2 regions of the Orenia marismortui DSM 5156 genome follow, and region 2 is predicted to be linked to the other one. Evidence: riboswitches for the same ligand, from Rfam matches in the RefSeq annotation. Region 2 holds a riboswitch; the other holds the start of a gene.
The links. Region 2 has a riboswitch for tetrahydrofolate ahead of OREMA_RS0105295 (folate family ECF transporter S component). Riboswitches for the same ligand answer to the same signal wherever they lie in the genome.
Positions count from the first base shown of each region.

Region 1: another riboswitch for tetrahydrofolate. It lies ahead of OREMA_RS0103350 (folate family ECF transporter S component); the one in region 2 lies ahead of OREMA_RS0105295 (folate family ECF transporter S component).

Region 1 is NZ_KB900617.1:732,675-740,573, reverse strand. Features, by position in the region: gene OREMA_RS18170 (ankyrin repeat domain-containing protein) at 1-1,140, shown strand, start outside; gene OREMA_RS0103355 (flavodoxin family protein) at 1,156-1,755, opposite strand; gene OREMA_RS0103350 (folate family ECF transporter S component) at 1,758-2,303, opposite strand; THF riboswitch at 2,400-2,491, opposite strand; gene OREMA_RS0103345 (bifunctional folylpolyglutamate synthase/dihydrofolate synthase) at 2,611-3,885, shown strand; gene OREMA_RS0103340 (SPOR domain-containing protein) at 4,307-4,810, shown strand; gene OREMA_RS0103335 (DRTGG domain-containing protein) at 5,025-5,381, shown strand; gene OREMA_RS0103330 (ATP-binding protein) at 5,410-5,868, shown strand; gene OREMA_RS0103325 ([Fe-Fe] hydrogenase large subunit C-terminal domain-containing protein) at 5,861-7,180, shown strand; gene OREMA_RS0103320 (DRTGG domain-containing protein) at 7,170-7,502, shown strand; gene OREMA_RS0103315 (PHP domain-containing protein) at 7,505-7,899, shown strand, end outside.
Region 2 is NZ_KB900617.1:1,174,542-1,182,440, forward strand. Features, by position in the region: gene OREMA_RS0105260 (IclR family transcriptional regulator) at 1-620, opposite strand, end outside; gene OREMA_RS0105265 (NAD+ synthase) at 744-1,475, opposite strand; gene OREMA_RS0105270 (hypothetical protein) at 1,626-2,084, opposite strand; gene OREMA_RS0105275 (ECF transporter S component) at 2,189-2,704, opposite strand; gene panD (aspartate 1-decarboxylase) at 2,732-3,079, opposite strand; gene panC (pantoate--beta-alanine ligase) at 3,312-4,163, opposite strand; gene panB (3-methyl-2-oxobutanoate hydroxymethyltransferase) at 4,428-5,234, opposite strand; gene OREMA_RS0105295 (folate family ECF transporter S component) at 5,493-6,035, opposite strand; THF riboswitch at 6,102-6,196, opposite strand; gene OREMA_RS0105300 (formate--tetrahydrofolate ligase) at 6,249-7,899, opposite strand, start outside.

The sequences.
Region 1 (7,899 bases), 440 kb from region 2:
GAAGAAAGATATATCAAATTAAGGCTGCTAAGAAAGTATTTAATGAACGAAGCTTTTGTTGATATTAATACTGAAGTTGAAATATTTAAGTTTACAGTAGAATTGCTTATTAATTTAAATTTAATTTGGGATTATTCTGTTAATGAAATAATAGAAGAAGATATAGAAAAGATTTCAGATATTGAAGTGTTAAATAAAAGTGAAGAGAATGATGATGGAGATCAAGTTGAAGATGCAATAGATAAAGCGATTTCAAAAGAAAGAATACATAGTGTTAAAGATAATTTAGATAATAAAACAGAGGTAGCAAAGAGTATTAAAGAATCAGATGCAGAAGTAGCAGCTAGCCAATTAAATATGAAAAGCGAAAATATTAATAATGCCTTAAATGAAGCACCTATTCAAAAGGAAGAAGTTAATCAAGTTGACGATATTGAAACGGAAGCTTCTATAACAGAGGATAAAGAAGCTAATAAATTAGATATGATAAGTGAAAGGGTTACTAAGGACGTAAATAAAGTATCTATCAAAGAAGATAAAGGTGAATTAGATAATACTGATAAAAGTATTAGGGATGTTGAAAGATCAAATACAGAAGAACATTCAGAAGTCATAAGTGAAAAAGAGAGTAGTGATTCAATTACAGAATCTACTGAGAATAATCAAGAGGATGAGTTAGAAAGTAATCAAGTTGAAGAAATTACAGAAAAGGATGAAGATAGGAAGTTAGAAGAGAATAAAGTTGATCAGACAAGAGATAGAAGAAAAGGTCAACAGTTAATTTTAAGGATTCGAGAAAATAACTTTAAAGAGGCAATGGACTTATTAGATAATGGAGCAGATGTTAGTGTAAGTGATACTAAGAATCGTACTGCATTAATTTATGCTGCTAAATTTGAAAGTGTTGATTTAGTTGTTGCTTTAATAGAAGCTGGAGCAGATGTTAATGCTAGAGATAATCGTGGTAAGACTGCATTGTTTGAGGCTATTTCTTCTGATAATGTAGAGATAGTTAAGTTATTATTAGATGCAGGAGTAGATCTAAATGTGAAATACAGAGGTCACAATGCTTTAGAGATGGCCGTGATGTGGCAGCGGTTAGAAATTGTGGAATTATTAAAACAGGAGATAGATTTATAAATTAAAAGAGAGGGATTAATCCCTCTCTTTTAATTTATTTATTAATCTTTTTCCAAATTTTTTGCTGTCCTTTGATAATTTAATTCTATTTCTTGCTGGATATTTATCAATATTACCCAAGAAAAAGTTATCATAATATGTAGTATTGATAGCTTTAAAGAATAAATCCATAGTACCACTTACATATTTGAATCTGTCGGATGTTAATTTCTGACCGGCAGTAGAGATAAAGCCTCCAATTTTATTTTCTTTTTTATCAATCATTGAATCATTTAATCGATATTTACTTCCCCAAATAGCTTGGCAGCGATCAATTAATGCTTTTAACTGTGCTGGAAGGCTATTAAAATAAAGGGGAGCAGCAACAATTATTATATCTGATTGATTTAATTTAGTATAAATTTCTGTCATATCATCTTCAAGAATACATCCTTTTTTCTGTTCACAATTATTACAGGCTGAGCAAGGATTAATATTTAGATTATTAATCTTAATATTTGTAAATTGTATATTAGGATTATTCTCTTTTATACCTTCAATTACCTTATTTAAGATTAAAGCATTATTACCATGGTTATTAGGACTACCTAAGATAGTTAAACATCGATAATTCATTTTTAAATCCTCGTTTTAAATTCTTCATATTTGAAGAATGAATAGATTATGAAGAATTCTATTGGAGCTATAATAGAACGGGCTACTATTCTACCTGGTAGCAGCACCAAAAAAGCTTTTCCAATAATCAATTTTAGCCAAAATGTATTCAATAATAATGATATAAGCAATTCTATACTTAGGATAGAGATTAATAGTTTAATAAAAATCTTATTATCTTTGGATCTATAAAATATTAATCCTGGAATTAGTCCAATTAAAGCATAACTTAGAGTAAAACCTGGAAAATATCCACCTTGAGCTCTTAATAACATTCCTAATAAATCACTAGCTATTCCAGTAAGCAGGCCACCAATTGGGCCTGTTAAAATTGCTGAAATTATAATGGGTATATATCCAAAGCTTAATCTAATAGAATTACCAATCATAATTGATAGATATCTAGTTAAAATAATACTAGTAGCAACCATTAAAGAAATAAGCACCAAATTTTTAGTTTTTTTTGATTTTATTTCTTTCTGTTTCTGCAATAAGTTAGAACTATTCATAAGATAAAACCCCTTTCTAATTAGTTGATATCATCCCTACGATACCACACTATAGAGACAAGGGAATAGATATTTCTCTACTTCTCTCTTAAATGTGGCAGTGGATGCAGATTTGTACCGCAGAAAAATCTTTCGTTTAGAAGCAACATCCCATCTTCTAACACTTGACGCACAAATCTTACTCTGCCTGTTTAGGTAATTTTAACATAATTTTTTACAACTAGCAATAAATCTAATCCTTTATAAAAAATTATTAAAAACAGGGTTTGAAGATTTTAAGTAGAATTAATAATTTCGAGGTGATAAAATGAAAGGTATAAAATATTTAGAAAGTTTAAGTAAATTTGGAGTTAAACCAGGATTAGATAGAATAAAGTTATTGCTTAGCTATTTGGACAATCCAGAAGAGAATCTAAATGTTATTCATATTGCAGGTACAAATGGTAAAGGGTCAACTTCTGCAATTTTAACTTCAATTTATAAAGAAGCAGGTTATAAGGTCGGAACTTATACATCTCCCCATATTACTGAATTTAATGAGCGAATCAGAGTTAATAATGAAAATATTAATAATGAAGATTTAGGTTTATTAGTTAAGGAATTAAAGCCTGCTATTAATAAAGTAGCAGATGAATTAGAACATCCTAGTTTCTTTGAAGTGGTAACAGCTTTAGCTTTCTTATATTACTATAAGCAGGATGTCGATATGCTTATCTTAGAAGTGGGCTTAGGAGGTAGATTTGATGCTACTAATGTTGTAGATAGTTTAGTTTCAGTAATTACAAATGTAAGTTTAGATCATACAGATTATTTAGGTGAAACGCTAGAAGAGATTACTTTTGAGAAGGCAGGCATCATTAAAAATCAGCAAAAGGTAATAACAGCTACCAAAAATCAAGCAGTTAATGATCAGTTACTAAAACTATCTAATGAAAAGAATTCAAAATTAATTAATATTAATGATGAGTTTGATTGGATAGAGTATGAAAACAATCCATCTTATCAAAGCTTTGATTTAATAGGCAAAGATAAAAACTATCTTAAATTAAAATTACCTTTATTAGGAGAACACCAAATTATTAATACAGCAACTGCTATTGAGGTTATAGAAGTTTTGAAGCAAAAGTATCCACTTACACAAGAAAATATAAAAAAAGGAATTTCAAAAGTTAGCTGGCCTGGTAGAGTAGAAGTGATAGCTTTAAAACCGATGGTTATTTTAGATGGGGCTCATAATGTTGCTGGAGCTAAAAGTTTAATTAAGGTTTTAGAGAAATTAAATTATAATAATTTAATTATAATATTAAGTATACTAGGGGATAAAGATGTAGATGGGATTGTAAGGGAAATAGTTCCAAAAGCAGATAAGATTATTTTAACTAAAAACAATAACTATCGGGTAATGGAGATTGATCAGTTAAAAAGTAAAGTAGAAAAATATAATAATAATATATTAGTAAAAGGGGAATTGAAATCTGCCCTAGAATACTCTCTAAAAGAGGCTGATTATGAGGATTTAATATTAATAAGTGGTTCTTTATATACTGTATCGGAAGCTAGAGGCTTATTAACTAGAGAATAAGGGTAAGGTTGGAACTTCAACTTTACTCTTATTTTTATTTAGTCTTAGATAAGAAAAAATATATATCTAAAATTAAAGTAAGTAATTATAATGTTTATTTAAATCAGGTCAAGATGTATAAAATTCTTTTTATAGTAAATATTACTAGAATGAGATTGTAAAGATTAAAATATAACTGTAGTATAGTCTGATTAAAGAATGGAACTTAGAATTCTTCTGTATTAATATAGTTAAATTTAATTTTTAATTGAATTATATTAATAAATTATGGGTGAAGTGCATAGTATTTATTAAGTTCTCATAAGAGTACTTACTGTAAATTTAGGCAAGTCAAGAAATTTGAAATAGATGGATTTGCAATATTGAAATCAGCTGATAGTTAATATCCAAAAGAAAAAGTTAGAAGGAAAAAGGAGGAATTATGAAGAGAAATAACAAGAATTTAAAATCAGGAGCTTCTTTAGCGGTAATGTTAGGTTCTATGGCAATTATAGCAAGTATTTTTGGTTATTTTGTCTGTAGTTGGTTCTTAGATTATGTTAGTGCTCCTCAAGAGGGTATAACATCTGTATCTGGGGATCAGATTGTAACAGAGGAAAAAATCAATAGTAATGATAATAAAGTTGTACAGCAAAGTGAGACTATTACTGAAGAGAAAGACGAGTCTAATGATGAAGATAGCCAAGATACTATGGTTAATCAAACTTTAGATCAAGATCTATATGTGGTTCAAGTTGGAGCCTTTGCCAAAGAAAAAAATGCAAAAGGTTTAGTAGAACAATTGCAAAGTAAGGGTTTTACAGCTTATATAACTAGTAAAAATCCTTATCGGGTACAGGTAGGGGCTTTTAGAACTAAAAATGCAGCACAAGAGTTGGGTACAGAACTTAAAAATTATGGTTTCCCAATTTATATTAAACATTAATATTTAAACCCACTAATATATTAGTGGGTTTAAATATTTTTTTGTATTCAAAATAATCTAGACTGATTTTGGCTTATTTACTATAACTGTTAAATCATGTTTAAATGTAGTATTAATAATGTTATAATTATATTAAAAGAAATTTAACTATCTAATATCTTATTTAAGTTATTTATTAGAGGGAGAGAATTTGATTTATAAGGAGGATAAGAAGGTGAAGTTAAAAGAAATCAAAGAAATCTTATCAGCACAAGTTATTATAAAAGGGTCTGAAGAGTTGGAGATATTAAAGGGTTGTGGTGCAGATTTAATGAGTGATGTTTTAGCATTTTCCAAAGAGAAGACCGTTTTATTAACTGGATTGACCAATCCTCAGGTAATTAGGACTGCAGAAATGATCGATCTATCATTAATTATATTTGTAAGAGGTAAACAACCCCCTCAAGAAACTATAGACTTAGCTAAGGAAAAAAATATACCATTAATGACTACTAGCAAGCCATTATATCAGGCTTGTGGTTTGCTATATTCGGCAGGTTTAAGAGCTGAGAAATTATCAAAGTTAGAATAGAAATCAGACAAGCTATGGAGGGATTAATTTGCAAAAAGATAATATCAGGAAGGTTATTTTAGATCATGATATTGAAGCTGGTGATTTTGCTGGAGGTGGAGAAGGTTCTAGCAAGTTAAAGAATATTCTTCACAAGTTAGGTTTACCGGCTAAAATAATTAGAAAGATAGCTATTGCTACTTACGAGTTAGAAATAAATATAATTATTCATACTCATGGTGGGAATTTAAAGGCAGATGTTAGTCCTTCGGAAATTAGAATTATAGCTTCAGATCAGGGACCAGGAATAGAAGATCTAGATAAGGCTTTTCAACCAGGATTTTCAACTGCAAGCGAGAAGGCTAGAGAGATGGGATTTGGAGCAGGGATGGGTCTTTGTAATATCAAACGTTATTCTGATAACATAGAAGTAGAAACTGAGGTGGGAGAGGGTACCAGAATAGAGGTTAAGGTTTATCTTAAAGAGAGTGGTGATAGTGATGAGTGATATTCATTCTGTACTCTTAAAAGCAGATAAGTGTAAAGGCTGTACTAATTGTGTTAAAAATTGTCCTACTAATGCAATTAGAGTCCATCAAGGTCAGGCTAAAATTAAAGATGAATATTGTATTGATTGTGGTGAGTGCATTAGAAGTTGTGAGTATCATGCTAAATATGCATCTACAGATAGAATAGAAGAGATTGGTGACTATAAGTATCCAATTGCTTTAGTCCCCCCAAGCTTTTATGGCCAGTTTACTCAGAATATAAATCCTACAAAGGTTATTTTAGCACTTCAGGAATTAGGTTTTTATCAAGTCTGGGATGTAGCTTTAGGGGCTGAAGTTATTACTGCTGTTACAAAAGAGTATTTAAAAGATAATAATATGCCTATAATATCTTCTTCTTGCCCAGCAGTAGTGCGTTTAGTACAACTTCTTTATCCAGAGCTATTAAATTATCTAGCTCCTTTTAAGTCCCCTGTTGAGGTTACAGCTCAAAAAGCCAGAGAGTTTATAAAGGAGAATGAAAAAGTAAAGGATGAAGAGATAGGTATCTTTTTTATTACTCCTTGTCCTGCTAAGATGACTACAGTTGATAATCCTTTAGCTATGGAAAAAAGTTACTTAGATAAGGCTATAGCAGTAGATGAAATCTATCATGAATTAATAAAAAGGGTAGAAGATATAGATGGATATAAAGAAATTGAAAACTATAACATCCCTTATTTTGGAATTAGTTGGGCTAGTAATGGTGGAGAAGCTAATTTATTAACTGATATAAATACGGTATCTGTATCTGGAATCCATAATGTAATGAGTGTTTTAGAGGAGTTAGATAGAGGAGATCTATCCCATATTCGATATTTTGAAATGGTTGCTTGTCAACCAGGGTGTGTTGGAGGAGTTTTAAATATTAAGAATCCTTTTTTAGCTGAGTTTAATATTCAGAATTTAATAAAAGAAGGAGTGGAGTTTGTTAAGCAGGATATTACAGATTATGATATTAAACTACCTATGAATTTTAAAGAGAAGTCTATAGGATCATTAGATGATGACTTAATTGCTGCTATGGCTAAGTTAACTAAGTTGGAAGAAGAGATAGAGCTATTGCCAGGTTTGGATTGTGCTGCCTGTGGTGCGCCAGACTGTCGTACTTTAGCAGAGGATATTGTTAATGGTTGGGCAAATAGAACAGATTGTATTTTTATTTTAAGGCAGCAAGTAGCAGATTTGGCAGATGAAATGGCTACTTTAGCTCATGCATTGCCACCAGTTATGAAAAGAAAAAAAGAGGGAGATGATATTGATGAAGATTAAAGATATTATCAATAAGTTAGATTTAGAAGTTATAGTAGAAGGAGATTTGACGATTGAAGTTAAGGGAGGATATGCCTCAGATCTATTAAGCAATGTTATGGCTCAAAGTAAAGCAGGAGATTTATGGTTAACCATACAGGGACATCAGAATATAGTAGCGATAGCTCAGTTAATTGAGTTATCTGGAATTATTGTTACAGAGGACTTTGTAATTGATGAAGATACTATTAAAAAAGCAGAAGAATGTGAGATTAATATTTTACAAAGTAAGTTATCCACTTATGAAATAGCAGGGAAATTATATGAGTTAGGAATTAAATAAGAATGAAAAGTTTTATAGCTGATTTACATATTCACACAGTTTTATCTCCTTGCGGTGATTTATTGATGACACCACAAAATATAATAAATAAAGCTTTAGAAATTGGATTAGATATGATAGCTATTACAGATCATAATTCAGCTGAAATTATAGAGGTAGCTTTAGATTTAGCTAAGGACACTCCTCTTACTATTTTGCCAGGGATGGAAGTAGAAACAGTAGAGGAAGTCCATCTGCTTTGCTTATTTGATAAATTAGAGCAAGTATTATCTTTACAGAATTTAGTTTATAGTTCATTACCAAAGCTAAAAAATAATGAAGAATTATTTGGACCGCAATTATTAACCAATCATAATGATGAATATATTACTAAGGTAGATAAATTATTATTAACTGC
Region 2 (7,899 bases):
ATAGGTGCTGCAACACATCTAACACCTTCTTCCATCTCTTCAAAGTCAATAGAATATCCTTGCCGTCTAATTTGACTTAAATTCTTCTTTAATTTATCCATACTACTAATAGTTTCCGAAGTATATTTAGTTAGTTTAATATCTTTCAAAATACTTTCTAACTTATCTTCTTCTAAAAATGCTAATAAAACTTTTCCAGAACCCAAACAATGTGCAGGACCTTTACTACCAATATTAGCAAACATTCTAACCATATTAGTGGACTCAACTTGATCAATATAAACAACATCTCCACCATCTAAAATAGTTAAATTAGCTGTTTCATTGCATTCATCTACTATTTCCCGTAAATAAGGACGTACTACTGCCTTTAAATCCAAAGAGCTTTCTAAAGCGCTTGCAATCTCAAAGATTCTTAGCCCTAATTTGTATTTACCACTATCTTTTTCCTGTCCTACAAAACCTCTATGCATTAAAGTATGTAATAATCTGTGTACTGTACTAATATTTAAATTAGCCTTTTCACTAATCTGGCTCAAAGAAATAGGCTGGTTTTCTTCTACTAATATCTCTAAGATACTCAGTGATCTATCCACTGATTGAACTATACTTTTGCTCATCTATACATCCTCCGATTTTATATTATGAAATAATTATATCATCTTTTCCGTCATATGAAAAGGGAAAACCAAGCGATAAATCGCTTGGTTAAATCAAATACCTCTATTCAATTGCTTGAATAACTAAAATTTAGGAATAGGAATTGCTTCTAATTTATGTTTGTTCTTAGAGGATAAGTCGTCAACAATCTCTTTTACTCTAGGAGTAGCTTCTCCTGTTAAGATATATTTATCTAATTCTTCATATGTAATTCCCATTTCTGCTTCATCAGTTTGTCCTCCCCATAAACCTGCAGAAGGATCTTTAGTAATAATCTTCTCTGGAATCCCCAAAGCACTTGCAACTTCTCTAACCTCTAATTTCACTAAATTTCCTAAAGGAGCAATATCAATTCCACCATCACCATACTTGGTAAAATAGCCCACTTTCAATTCACTACGATTATCAGTTCCTACTACTAAACTATTTTTTATACTTGCATAATAATAAAGAGTAGTCATCCGCAACCTTGGCTTAATATTTGCCACAGCCATACTCTTTTCTACATCAGCTCTTCCTTCAATTGACTTTAATAACTGATCAAAAGTAGTACTTAAATCAACTACCTGATATGGAATAGCAAATTTTTCAGCTACCAACTTAGCATCTTTAGCATCTTGTGGATCACTATAACAAGGCATAATTACGCCAAAGGTATTCTCCGGGAAAGCCTTCTTACATAAGGTAGCTGTTACAGCAGAATCAATTCCTCCACTTAAGCCAACTACTACCCCATTACACCCAGCTTGTTTAACTTTCTTCTGTATCCATTCTACTAGTTTATCAACCATCTGATCATAATCTTTATTTAACATATCAACCCTCCAAACTCATAATAATAGCCAGATTGCTCTAAAGTAATTATAACACAAGTGAAATAATTTTAAAAAAGAAAAGGTTAAATCATGAGTGATGATCTTAAAAAACTAACTTCAATTCATCACTCATAATATAACTATCACTAACTAAATAAAGGGACTACTGACCCATTCAACAAATGACAATGTTGGAATCAAACCATCATCATCTAACTCATAAGCAAAGTCAAAAGAATTATGTAATTTCAAAGTAATCACTTTATCATCTCTATACACGAAATTAATCTCATTTTCTTTTTTGAAGATATGAAAATCTGGTTTTGTTATTTCTAATGCCAATTCTTCATCATTCTCAGAACCTGGAACATATAGCTTATACTCCACCATTAACATCATAAAACTCTCTTCTAAATTTACAGCCCTTAAAAAAGGTATTGGTTTAGAAATACCATGAGGATAACTCATATTACGAATTTGTGGAATTATACAATCTAGTAAAATACCATAACCTTTCTCTGGTAATAAATTATTCAATATATTTGTTAACTCTTTAAAATCAATCTCTTTACCATAATTATTATTTTGTCTAGTATGAAAGTTAGTCATAATATAATCTTCCCTCCTTTATATTAGAATACCATAAAAATATTCTTTATATTAATTAAATCAATATAAAAAAGAAAGATAATAATTTATAATTCAATCAAATATTAATCCAATCTAGCTCTATCTAAACCTTTAGCTATTGCTACTGTAATTAATACAGCTAAAACTACTTCTGCTAATCCATGGGTGATTGCAATCGTCAAAGCAGTTTCCCAATTCGGTAAATAATTTTTTACTACAGCTAAAGATAATACTCCTACAGTATTGGTCAAGGTACCAATTATAGCAGCAATACCCGCTCCACCTATTCTGTTTTTAACCATTTTATAGCTATAAGCAGAAAAAATCCCAATTAATATTCTTGGCAGAATAGCTATTACTGGATCTGAAAATAATACAGCTCCACCCCTTAAAAAGCTAAACAATCCAAAAATCAATCCTACAAACCCCCCAACAACAGGACCTTCCATAATAGCCCCAATAATAACTGGTATATGCATAATAGTAGCAGAACCTGCTGGAGTTGGAACCGGAATAAATCCTAATGGTGTCGAACCTAATAATAAAGAGATTGCTCCTAATATACCTATAATAGTTAACTGCCTTACTGTTATTTTCAATTTTATCCCTCCATAAAATTTTATTCTTTATTTTATCTTGTTATTTTCATCAACAAATACGATTTTAGGCTTTATTTCTTTAGCTTCTTTATCATCAATTAAAACATAAGAAATTATAATTAATACATCTCCAAGTTCAGCCTTTCTAGCAGCTGCACCATTTAAACAAATTACACCAGAACCTCTCTCGCCAGGAATAACATATGTTTCTAATCTTTCTCCATTATTATTGTTAACAACTTGCACCTTTTCATTAGGCAATATATTAGCTGCCTCCATTAATTCTTCATCAATAGTAATACTACCAACATAATTTAAGTTAGCCTCTGTTACCCTGGCTCGATGAATCTTAGATTTATACATCATCCTCATCATAGTCTATACCTCCATAAGATTATTAATTTAAGGTCACTAAATTATAAGTGTGAACTGATTAAAATTCAAATGTGACGTGATATAGAATATAAAGCGACACTTTTAGGTGCTAGGTGATAGGTCATAGGAGTTAGTAAGATCTTTCTATGTCCTAGCTCCTAACGCCTAACTCCAAAACTGTCGTTTTATCAATCTTAAGTTTTAATTTAAATTCACATAACTCTACTCCTATTTATTTTTCAACATCTAACATCAAATTATCAATCAATCTTGTCTGTCCTATATATACAGCTAAAGCAATCAAAATTTCACCTTCAATCTCATTAATCTCTTCTATATTGCTTTGCTTTACTATTTTAACATAATCAATTTCAGCTAACTCTTCCTGATTAATTAAACTTATTATTTCTTCTTTAATAAAATTAGCGTTCCTTTCTCCAGAAACAATTAATTTCTTTGCTAATTTTAAAGAACTGTATAATACCAAAGCAGCTTTTCTTTCTTCCTTATTTAAATATTTATTACGAGAACTCATTGCCAACCCGTCTTCTTCTCTTACGATAGGAACTGTTACTATTTTAATATCAAAGTTTAAATCATCTACCATCTTTTTAATTATCAAAACCTGTTGAGCATCCTTCTGTCCAAAATATGATCGGTCAGGGTTTACTATATTAAATAATTTACTAACTATAGTACAAACACCATCAAAATGACCAGAACGCGAACCCCCACAAAGCCTTTCATTCAAAGAATCTACCGTAACTGTAGTAAGCTCATCCTTTAAATAAATCTCTTCAACCTCTGGTGCAAAAATAATATCTACTCCTATTTCTTTAGCTAAGTTAACATCTCGCTCTAAATCTCTAGGATAATCTTCATAATCTTCTGTTGGCCCAAATTGAGTTGGGTTAACAAATATACTAGCAATCACTATATCATTATCCTCTTTAGCCTTTTTCATCAAAGTTAGATGACCTTGGTGTAAGTAACCCATAGTAGGTACCAAAGCAATACTTTTACCTTCTTTTCTTCTCGCTTTGACATACTCTCTAACCTCTGAGATCTTCTTCAAAATTTTCATCTACTCTTCTCCTTCCACTCCACTTCTGTACTTATGAAAATAAAACTCTATCATGAATAATCTCATTATAGATATCTAGTTAAATGAAACTTTATAGTTATAGAGCGACATTTTGGCCACTAGCTTATAGCTGTTAGCCTCTAGCTATTAGTATTATTTTTATAAGCTCTAAGCCAGCGACTAGTAGCCAATAGCCAGCAGCTAAAAATGTAGTAATTCTATAGCACCACATTTCAAATTTTAGTATAAATTCCTAAATATTCATTAAATAAAACTTTCATCTAAGCTAGGAAAGTTTCCATTTTGAACTTCCTCTTTATACTTTTTTAAAGCTTGCTTGATCTGATTATCTAAATCAGCATATCTTCTAACAAATCTAGGAGTAAAGTCTGATAATATTCCTAACATATCTTGAGTAACTAATACCTGACCATCACAATCCTTACCAGCACCAATACCAATAGTAGGAATGGATATTTTTTCAGTAACTTCTTTGGCTAATTTTGCAGGTATGCATTCTAAGACTAGAGCAAAAACACCAGCTTCTTCTAAAGCAAAAGCATCTTCGACTAACTTTTTAGCTGCTGATTCTTCTTTACACTGTACCTTAAATCCACCAAATTGATTAACCGACTGAGGAGTTAGCCCCAAATGACCCATTACTGGAATTCCAGCATTTATAGTAGCTTTAACCTCTTCTACTATCTCTTGACCACCTTCCATCTTTACAGCTGTTACTCCACTTTCTTTAATAATTCGTCCAGCATTCTGAACAGTCTGACTTATATTAGCAATTTTATAAGCCATAAAAGGTAAATCTGTCACAACCATTGCTCTTTTAATTCCTCTAGTAACAGCTTTACTATGATGAATCATATCTTCAATAGTAACCCCTAGAGTATCTTCATATCCTAAGACAACCATCCCTAAAGAGTCACCAACCAAAATAATATCAATACCTGTTTGATCAATTAGCTTAGCAGTTTGATAATCATAGGCCGTTAACATTGTAATCTTTTCTTTTAAGTCTTTCTTTTGTTGCAACATTTTAATCGTTACTTTATTTGTCACTTATATCACCTCATAGTAGTGATTAATTTTTAGTCAAGAAAACAAAAAACCTTCCTATCCTAAAAGGACAAGAAGGCTTATGTAATCATAATTAGACATAAATATATATAATAGATACAGTTATCCCAATCTATTAATCTCAATACCGTCTCGGTCCTCTAGGATCCAAGCGAAATATTCAATTATTTTTAATTCTAAAATAGTCAAACTCTTTATTATTATACTAATTAGTTTTAATAATTTCAACCACAAAAGAAATTAATTACTAATATCTTCAACTGAATTAATCTTAAGTTCTAAATCAATATCTAAACTAGATATTCTATTAACTAAAACTTTAATTACAAAAGCATATAAAGGTACATGTTGAAGTTGAGTAACTAATGCTGGATAAAACTTAACTCTAAAAGGAATTCTAAATAAAATATTAATAAAATAAGGTATCAAAATTACCGATGTAATCAATTGCCCTATTCCAACCGCTAATAAATAATGCCTAAACTTTAAAGGATTATTCTTCAATAACATAACAATAAACCCAGGTATTAATCCAGTTAAAATAGCTGTTAAAGTAAAATAAGGCATAAAAGTTCCAGTAGGTCTAAGAATAAATCCTAAAATATCTGTTATCCCACCTACAATCCCTCCTGAAATTGGTCCAAATAAAACACCTGCTAAAATCATTGGAAACCCAGTAAAACTTAAACCTAAATAAGGAATAGTAATTTTAAAGAATTTTAACATAACTCCTAAAGATACTAACAAAGCTAAATAAACAATTCTTTTCACACTAAATTTCATCTTATATCCTCCCTTAAGTAACTGGCAGCTTACCACACTTAAGAAAAGAAGATCTTCTCTTTAGTGTACAGCGAACGCGAAAGTAATACCGCAGATTTCACCTTTCGTCTTAAGACAACGTCCCATCCTTAAGCACTTAACGCATTACTTTCTACTCTGCCATTGTTGTTAGGTATTAGGCTCTAGGTACTAGGTTTTCCTATTACCTAGCTCCTAAAATAACCCTGTAATCTTTCCTGCTTCATCAATATCTATATTTTCAGCAGAAGGTCTTTTAGGTAATCCAGGCATTGTCATTACAGCTCCAGTTAATGCTACTAAAAAACCTGCCCCTGCTGATACATTAATTTTCCTAACAGTTACTTCAAACCCTCTAGGTCTTCCTTTTAAGCTTGGATCATCTGATAAAGATGCTGGTGTTTTAGCCATACAAATTGGCATCTTATCAAATCCATCTTTAACTAATTTAACAATATCTTTTTTAGCTTGTGAAGTAAAATTAACCTTATCTGCTCCATAAACTTCAGTAGCAATCTTAGTAATTTTATCTTCAATAGAAGTTTCTACATCATATAACACTTTAAATTCTGATGGCTTTTCTATAGCATCTAATACTTTCTCAGCTAAATCAATCCCACCATCTCCACCTTTAGCCCAAACTTGAGATAGAGCAACTTCTACACCTAACTCTTCACACCGCTTGCCAATCAACTCTAATTCAGCTTTTGTATCTGTTGGGAACTCATTAATAGCTACTACCATTGGTACACCAAATTTCTTTACATTCTCAATATGCTTCTCTAAATTTTCAAGGCCTGCTGCTAATGCACCTAAATCTTCCTTATCTAAGTTATTTTTATTTACTCCTCCATGTAATTTCAAAGCACGTGCAGTTGCAACTAATACAACAGCATCTGGAGCTAATTCTGCAAAGCGGCACTTAATATTAAAGAACTTCTCAGCTCCTAAATCTGCCCCAAAACCAGCTTCTGTTACTACATAATCAGAAGTTTTAAGTGCTAATTTAGTTGCCATAATACTATTACATCCATGAGCAATATTAGCAAAAGGTCCACCATGAATAAAAGCAGGTGTATTCTCTAAAGTCTGAACTAAATTTGGCTTAATAGCATCTTTTAATAATGCAGCCATCGCTCCAGCTACCTTTAAATCTCTAGCCCTTACTTTCTCACCATCATAACTATAAGCTACAACTATCTCACCTAATCTTTCTTTTAAATCTAATATTCCTTCTGCTAAACATAAGATAGCCATAACCTCAGAAGCTACAGTAATCATATATCCATCTTGTCTAGGTTGACCATTAGCAGTTCCACCAAGTCCTACTACAATTTCTCTTAAAGCTCGATCATTCATATCTACTACACGTTTGAAAGTAACTTTAGTTGGATCTATATTCAAATCATTTCCTTGTTTAATATGATTATCGATGGTTGCTGATAATAAATTATGAGCTATTCCTATTGCATGAATATCACCAGTAAAATGTAAATTAATATCTTCCATCGGTACTACTTGAGAATATCCTCCACCCGCAGCTCCACCTTTAATTCCCATACACGGTCCTAAAGAAGGCTCACGTAATGCAATAGCTGTATTCTTACCTATCTTATTTAAAGCTTGACCTAACCCTACAGTAGTAGTTGATTTTCCTTCTCCTGCTGGAGTTGGATTAATTGCTGTGGTCAAGATTAACTTAGCAAATTCTTCTTTTTCCATCAATCTCTGATAAGTTTCTAACTTAATCTTCGCTTTATAGTCACCATATAGTTCAATATCTTCCTCAGTTAATCCTAACTTTGCAGCTATTTCCTTAATATGTAACATCTTTGCCTCTTGTGCA